Regions from separate parts of the Gordonia alkanivorans genome, predicted to be linked through region 1. Evidence: riboswitches for the same ligand, from Rfam matches in the RefSeq annotation. Region 1 holds a riboswitch; the other holds the start of a gene.
What was found. Region 1 has a riboswitch for cyclic di-AMP ahead of C5O27_RS12285 (C40 family peptidase). Riboswitches for the same ligand answer to the same signal wherever they lie in the genome.
Positions count from the first base shown of each region.

Region 2: linked by a shared signal. The riboswitch ahead of C5O27_RS21455 (transglycosylase family protein) and the one ahead of C5O27_RS12285 (C40 family peptidase) in region 1 are both predicted to bind cyclic di-AMP.

Region 1 covers NZ_CP027114.1:2,707,807-2,711,202, reverse strand. The annotation lists gene C5O27_RS12290 (C40 family peptidase) at 1-297, opposite strand, end outside; gene C5O27_RS12285 (C40 family peptidase) at 465-1,145, opposite strand; cyclic di-AMP (ydaO/yuaA leader) riboswitch at 1,163-1,393, opposite strand; gene C5O27_RS12280 (hypothetical protein) at 1,501-1,731, opposite strand; gene C5O27_RS12275 (DEDD exonuclease domain-containing protein) at 2,065-3,396, shown strand, end outside.
Region 2 covers NZ_CP027114.1:4,724,239-4,727,634, reverse strand. The annotation lists gene C5O27_RS21460 (helix-turn-helix domain-containing protein) at 1-452, shown strand, start outside; gene C5O27_RS21455 (transglycosylase family protein) at 563-1,198, opposite strand; cyclic di-AMP (ydaO/yuaA leader) riboswitch at 1,205-1,404, opposite strand; gene C5O27_RS21450 (MoaD/ThiS family protein) at 1,659-1,907, opposite strand; gene moaA (GTP 3',8-cyclase MoaA) at 1,919-3,007, opposite strand; gene C5O27_RS21440 (flavin reductase family protein) at 3,021-3,396, opposite strand, start outside.

The sequences.
Region 1 (3,396 bases):
GGCGAGCTGCTCACGGCTGATGTCGAGTTTGCGCTGGGCGTCGGCCGCGGCCCGCTTGGCCTGCGCAACGATCGAGCGCTGCTTGTCGTACTCGATCTTGGCGTTGTGCATCGCCTCGGTGGTCTTCTCGGCCTCGGTGCCGAGCTGTTTGTATCGATCGAGAAGCTGATCCGCCGATCGCGCGGGCGCGGCCTGGGCCTGCCCGACGCCGCCGGTCGTCAGCGGGACGACGGTCACGATCGCCGCCAGCAGACACAAGGCGAGCATCATCGGGCCCGATCGAGCGCGCAGACGCATCGCGTTCACTAGTCCCTCCCCGGAAAGCACGGTCCAGTCACTCCTCTACCGCTTCGTTCCTCCCCCGCGGACCACCCTAAGTTCCCCCGATGGCCCCCGAGACTGGATCGGGCGGATCGCACAAAGCTCGCGACCCGCCCTCTCCTGATGCTCTTGTTCAGTTGGTCTCAGTACCGCCGGATACCGGTGAGCTGCCATTCCTTGACCGCGTCACGCTTCACGGGCGTGCCGTAGGTCGAGGAGTGGACGAACTGTCCGTTTCCGACGTAGATGCCGGCATGGCCGCCACCGTTGAAGATCATCACGTCGCCCGGCTTGGCCTCGCTGTAGGAGACCGCGCGCCCGCCACCGAGCTGGCCGTAGCTGTCACGGGGGATGTTCTTGCCGGCCTGCTTGTAGGACCAGTAGACGAGACCCGAACAGTCGAAGGCGTTGGGGCCGGCCGAACCGTACGAGTACGGCGAGCCGATCTTGCTCTCCGCAGCCTTGACGGCCTTCTGGCCGGCGGTCAGCTGAGGCTGCCCGAGGGGGGCGCCACCATGCGGACGGAACTGCTGCGGGATCTGGTTCTGACCGATACCCGGGATGGTGAACTGGCCGACGTTGGGGATCTCGACCGTGGCAGCCGGCGACTTCGCGACGGGCTTGGGTGCCGGGGCCGCTTCCGGGGCCTTCTGCTCACCGGGCAGTGCCGGGATCTCGAAGGTACCGAGCGGGGTGTGGACCGGGGCTGCAAGAGCAGGGCCGGCCGCGGCAGCGAGCGAACCGAGCGTGATCGATCCAGCGATCACCGCCTTCTTGGCAACCGTGCTCCCACGATTGGGCTGTTCCAAACGATGTTTGGCCACGAAGCGAGTTCTCCTTCAGTTTCTCCCTGTACCGCCGACCGAGTTAGCTGTCGGGTTCGGGCCGGAAGAGTGGCCCTACGCGTTTTCGGCACAGCCGTATCCCAGAAGGACACGTTTGCGCGTTGACGCGATTCACCCCGATCGGGACAGTCTCAGCTGGTCGTGTCAGTACCGACATCCCTGGCCGCGCTGCCCGAAGTAAGTGGTTCCCCGGTTCGCCCGTGAGGGCGATTGAGCGGTGACTTGTGCGGACCACTTCTGTTGAAGCGGGACGCTCCGCAAAGGTCTCAGAAAGGTTACGAAATCGTCGGCGCTGTGTCCACTAGGCACCGGACACGCAGTTCGCCACCGCTTCTCAGCCCGCCCGGAGTTCGGTCGACGAGATGACGCGAAATGGCTTCTGACGTGCAGTTTTATCGGTTCTTGCAGATCGTGCAGCGGCACTGGTGACCATTGCAGCCGACTGCAACACATCGATCGCGAGGTCCAGTTCCGCATCGTCGTCGAGGGCCTGCACCGTTACCGAAGCTCCACCTTCAACGGGTGCATCGTCCCAGTTCGGGCCACCGAAAAGCACGGTCATCATGCACCCGTCACAGGCGACGGGGCGGGCCGGGCAGGTTGCGCAGTCGACATGCATCGTGTGATCTCCATCTCATCTGGCCGCCGGAGGCGTTTGAACTCCGGATCGGGCGGGTCACGGCGGGCGATTTCGGCGCCGTCGGCGTCGATCTCTCACTTCGAGATGGAGACTAGGGACCACCACCGACAAACTCGCTCGCACAGTGTTCGACACATGCGTCACACGAGTAACAGGTGACGTCGGCGTACGTCCGCGCCGCGGCCCCGGGACCGAAACGGAACGAACGATCGGGGTGTCACATCCGCCGTGTCGGTGCGTCGAACTAATGTTCGCCTCGTGACGCGCAGGGATGGTGGCGGTGCAGCCGCAGGACAGGTGATCTCGGGACAGCTGACCTTCGCGGATCTCGAGGCCGCCGACCAGGCCACCGGCGGCGACGCCATGTCGAGCGAGTTCAGCGATCGCGCTCTGTTCGACACCACGCTCGTCGTCGTCGACCTCGAGACCACCGGCTCGAATCCCGCAGGCGACCGCATCACCGAGATCGGCGCGGTGAAGATCCGCGGCGGCGAGGTGATCGGCGAGTTCGCCACCCTCGTCGATCCCGGCCGGCCCATCCCTCCGCAGATCGTCACGCTCACGGGGATCACGACGGCGATGGTCACCGACGCCCCCCGGATCGAATCTGTGCTGCCCTCGTTCCTCGAGTTCGCCCGCGGCGCGATCCTGGTCGCCCACAACGCGCGCTTCGACATGGGGTTCCTGCGGCAGAACGCCCTCCGGCTCCACCTGGACTGGCCGTTCAGCCTCAGCCTCTGCACCGTGACGATGGCCCGTCGCATCCTGCCCCGCGACGAGGCGCCCACGGTCAAGCTGAGCGCACTCGCCGAACTCTTCGACGTCTCGGTCCGTCCGACCCACCGGGCCCTGGACGACGCCCGCGCCACCGTCGAGGTCTTCCACCGTCTCCTCGAGCGCGTCGGGAATCAGGGCATCTCGACGGTCGGGGAACTCACCTCCTATCTGCCGCGCACCGATCCGCGCCTGCGGGCCAAACGTCAGATGGCCGACCGTGTGCCCGCGCGGCCGGGCGTCTATCTCTTCCGCGGACCGTCGAACGAGGTCCTCTATGTCGGCACCGCGGTGGACCTCCGACGCCGCGTCCGTTCCTATTTCTCCGGCAGCGATCCCCGACGCCGCATCACCGAGATGGTCCTGCTGGCCGAGCGCGTCGACGTCGTCGAGTGTTCTCACGCGCTCGAGGCGGCCGTCCGCGAGCTGCGATTGCTCGCTGCCCACGCGCCGGCCTACAACCGGCGTTCGACGCAGCCCCACAAGGGATGGTGGGTGACGCTCACCGAGGAGCGCTTCCCGCGCCTCAAGGTGAGCCGCACGCCCACCGACGAATCCATCGGTCCGGTGGGCAACCGCAACAACGCGGCGACGGTGGCCGACGTGATCGCCGCGGCCGCCGGACTGCGCACGTGCACCAAGCGCCTCGGCGCCACCGGGTACCACTGGTGCCCCACTCCCGATGGCGTCCGTCAGCCCGGGGGATGCCATGCCGCCGCGGCGCAACCCCAGACCGTCCCGGATTACCTGCCGCGCGTGACCGCGGCCCGCCGGCTGATGCGCGGGGAGACCGACGACCTCCTCGACGAGCTGACC
Region 2 (3,396 bases), 2.0 Mb from region 1:
CCGCGCTCATGGAGGATTTCGCCGAACTCGGCCCGGACGGACGGAATCTCGCGCGTCGCGCGTTCCTCGGGGACGGCGCATCGGCAGTGCTGTACGGCATCTCCGACGGCGCGGAGTTCCGGCATCACGTCGTCGCCAGGTTGCGGCTCGCGTCGACCCGCTATCCGTCGGACCCGGCGGTCGTCGGTCTCGTCGAGGACCTCCGGGCGGGCAGCGAACAGTTCGCGCGGCTGTGGGACCAACACGACGTCGCGGCCGCGCCGACGCTCCGGAAGAGTCTGCAGCATCCGGTCGTCGGGAAGATCACGGTCGACTGCGATTCGCTGGAGCTCGCCGAACGGGACCAGCATCTGGTTCTCTACAGTGCGCCGGCGGGTTCGGCAGACGCCGAGGCACTCGCTCTACTGCAGGTTCTGGGTTCCGACGCCGTTGGGCTGTCGGAAAACACCTGAGAATTGGAAAAGGGCCCCGCACGGATCAGTCATCGTGCGGGGCCCTTCGTCTTGGTCCCTCTGTGCGCCGCGGATTGTGTCCGAGCTGCTACAGGTAGGGCTGCTACTCGTCAGGGGTTGGGCAGCAGGTGCTTGTTGTCGTTGAACAGCTTGATCTGATCGGGGCTCAGCGAGACACCACTGTTCTTGGCGGCGTTCCAGAGGTTCTTGACCTCGGGGCTCACACCGGCGTCGGTGAGAACCGAGGTGACCTGCTTGGCGACGTCGTCGGTGTTCTTGGCCTCAGGAGCCTTGACGAGGCTGAAGCTGCCGTTGCCGTCCTGGAGCTTCTTGACGATCGGTGCCGGGACATCGCTCGGCGCGGTGCGCGGGGTGTGGCCCGACAGGCCGACGCCACAGGTGGGCCATGCGCCCTTGCCCTGCGAGGCGAGCACGCGCTCGGCGACGACGATCTGCTCCTCGCGGGTGGCCTGCTCGGCGGTCGGGGCGAACTCGCCGCCGCCGTGGCCGCTCCAGGTGCTCGGTGAGAACTGCAGGCCGCCGTGGTAGCCGTTGCCGGTGTTGATGGCCCAGTTACCACCGGACTCGCACTGGGCGACCTTGTTCCATTCGGCGTCGGTTGCGGCGTTCGCGGTACCGGTGCCCAGGAGGGCGGCTCCGCCACCGAGGACGGCGCCGGTGAGGGCGACCTTGGTGATGGTCTTGGTGGTCGAGCTGGTCGTCTGCTTGCGGTGACGTCCGGACATAGATCGAATTCCTCTCTCCACGCGCCTACGAAGTCAGCTGTCGGGTTCGAGCGAGAGGTTGCTCGGCCCCAGTGCGTCACCATGAATTGTTAATCATGGTTCTGCGCCTGGGACTTAACCCCGAGGACACCGTGTTTGGTGCCCGGTCTCAGGGGATGAGGTTGGGTCCCCCGTCCTCGCTCCTAGATTTCGTGCGGTCGTACCCTCCGGCGGAGCGAGGCTCGGCGCGGCCGGCGGGACGTATGTTCTGTTTCCTTACCGTGACCTTCGGGAAGGTCGCTTCGTACATTACGTCGTTCGATCGGCCGATTCACCTGCTTGAACGCAACTGATTTTTTCGCCAGAACCTGGTCTCCCGATCAACATTCGGCGTCACCGCAGTTCATCGGGCCGGATGCGCTCCCGTGGCCATCTCGTTATCGGGCCGTGATGTGATAAAGGTCACAAGGCGACTGTGGTGTCAGCCACCGGCGAACGGGGGGAGGACGTCGAGTGTCGAGCAGATGCCGAGCTGTTGTGAACGGTCGGTGAAGGTCGTTTCGTCGCGGAGATAAGAGCAGCGCTTCAGGACCTTCGCCAGTTCGGGGTTGCCGGCCGACAGCGTCGACTCCAGGTCGCCGAGGGTGGTCGCGGGGTCGATGTCGACGACGCGCGCCTCGGTGCCGGCGGCGGCGCGAGCCGCGGCGAAGAAGCGGACGGTGAGGTTCATCGGGGCAGAGCCTATCCGCCGATGGCGGACATGGGCCGGGTCGGCTGCACGAAGCCGGCCGCGTTCACCTCGTGTCCGGGAGCCTTCTGCCACATGTCGGTGCGCCACAGCGCCGCGATGGCGGCGTCGATCTCGTCGTCGGGCAGCGTGCGCAGCACGGCGCGCAGATCGGTCTCCGACGACGCGAACAGGCAGTTGCGCAGCGATCCGTCGGCGGTGAGCCGGGTGCGGTCGCAGTCGCCGCAGAACGGGCGGGTGACCGAGGCGATCACCCCGACCTTGGCCGGGCCCCGCGAAGTCCGATGGCCGTCGACGATCCAGGTGGCCGCCGGGGCGCTGCCGCGCGGTGCCGGATCGGGCAGCAGATCGAACCGTGTGCGAAGCGTCGCGAGGATCTCGTCGGCGGTCACCATCCGGGTCCGTTGCCAGGCGTGGTCGGCGTCGAGCGGCATCTGCTCGATGATCCGCAGCTCGTAGCCGTGTTCCAGGCAGTAGGCGAGTAGATCGGGGACGGCGTCGAGGTCGGCGCGGTCGGGGATCACGGCGTTGACCTTGACGGGGTCGAGGCCCGCGCGTGTGGCGGCGGCGAGACCGGCCAGCACGTCGTCGAGCCGGTCGCGCCGGGTGATCTCGGCGAATCGTTCGCGGTCGACGGTATCGAGGGAGATGTTGATGCGGTCGAGGCCGGCGGTGACGAGACCGTCGATCCGCCGCGTGAGGCCCAGGCCGTTGGTGGTCATCGCGATCTCGGGCCGCCGGGGCAGGGCGGCGACGGCGCCGATGACCTGCTCGAGGTCGCGGCGAAGCAGGGGCTCCCCGCCGGTGAAGCGGATGCGTTCGATCCCCAGATCGCGGACCGCGACCGTCAGCACACGGATCAGCTCGTCGGCGCTCAGCACCGCGTCGTTCGGCATCCAGTCGAGTCCCTCGGCCGGCATGCAGTAGGTACAGCGCAGATTGCACCGGTCGGTCACCGAGACCCGCAGGTCCTTCGCGACCCGCCCGAACGTGTCGCGCAGGGGTCCCTGCGTGGGCACGTCGGAAGGCGCCCCGGCCGTCAACGGCCGTGGCGTGGGGATCCCGAGGCCGACCGTGCTCATGCTGTCCTGCAGATCACGTGGCGTTCGGGTTCTTGCGGGCCTCGAGGGCACGGAAGGTGCTGGCGTGGAACACGAGCGGCTCGACGCCGGGATCGGCGCGCAGGGTGCTGATCTCCAGCAGCACGACGGTGTGGTCGCCGGCCTGGATCTCGTTGTGGATGGTGCACGACAGATGGGCGGCGGCGTCCGGGACGAAGACGGCCCCGGCGTCGGTACGCAGCGGTGTGATGCCGTCGAACCGGCGCACCGACGGACCGGCGAGCTGTTTGCAGACGTCGGTCTGGTCGCCGGCGAAGACGCTGACCCCGATGGCCGGCGCGGTACGGATCTGCGGCCACGTCGTCGACGTGTTCTGAACGCACACCGACACCAGCGGAGGGTCGAGGGAG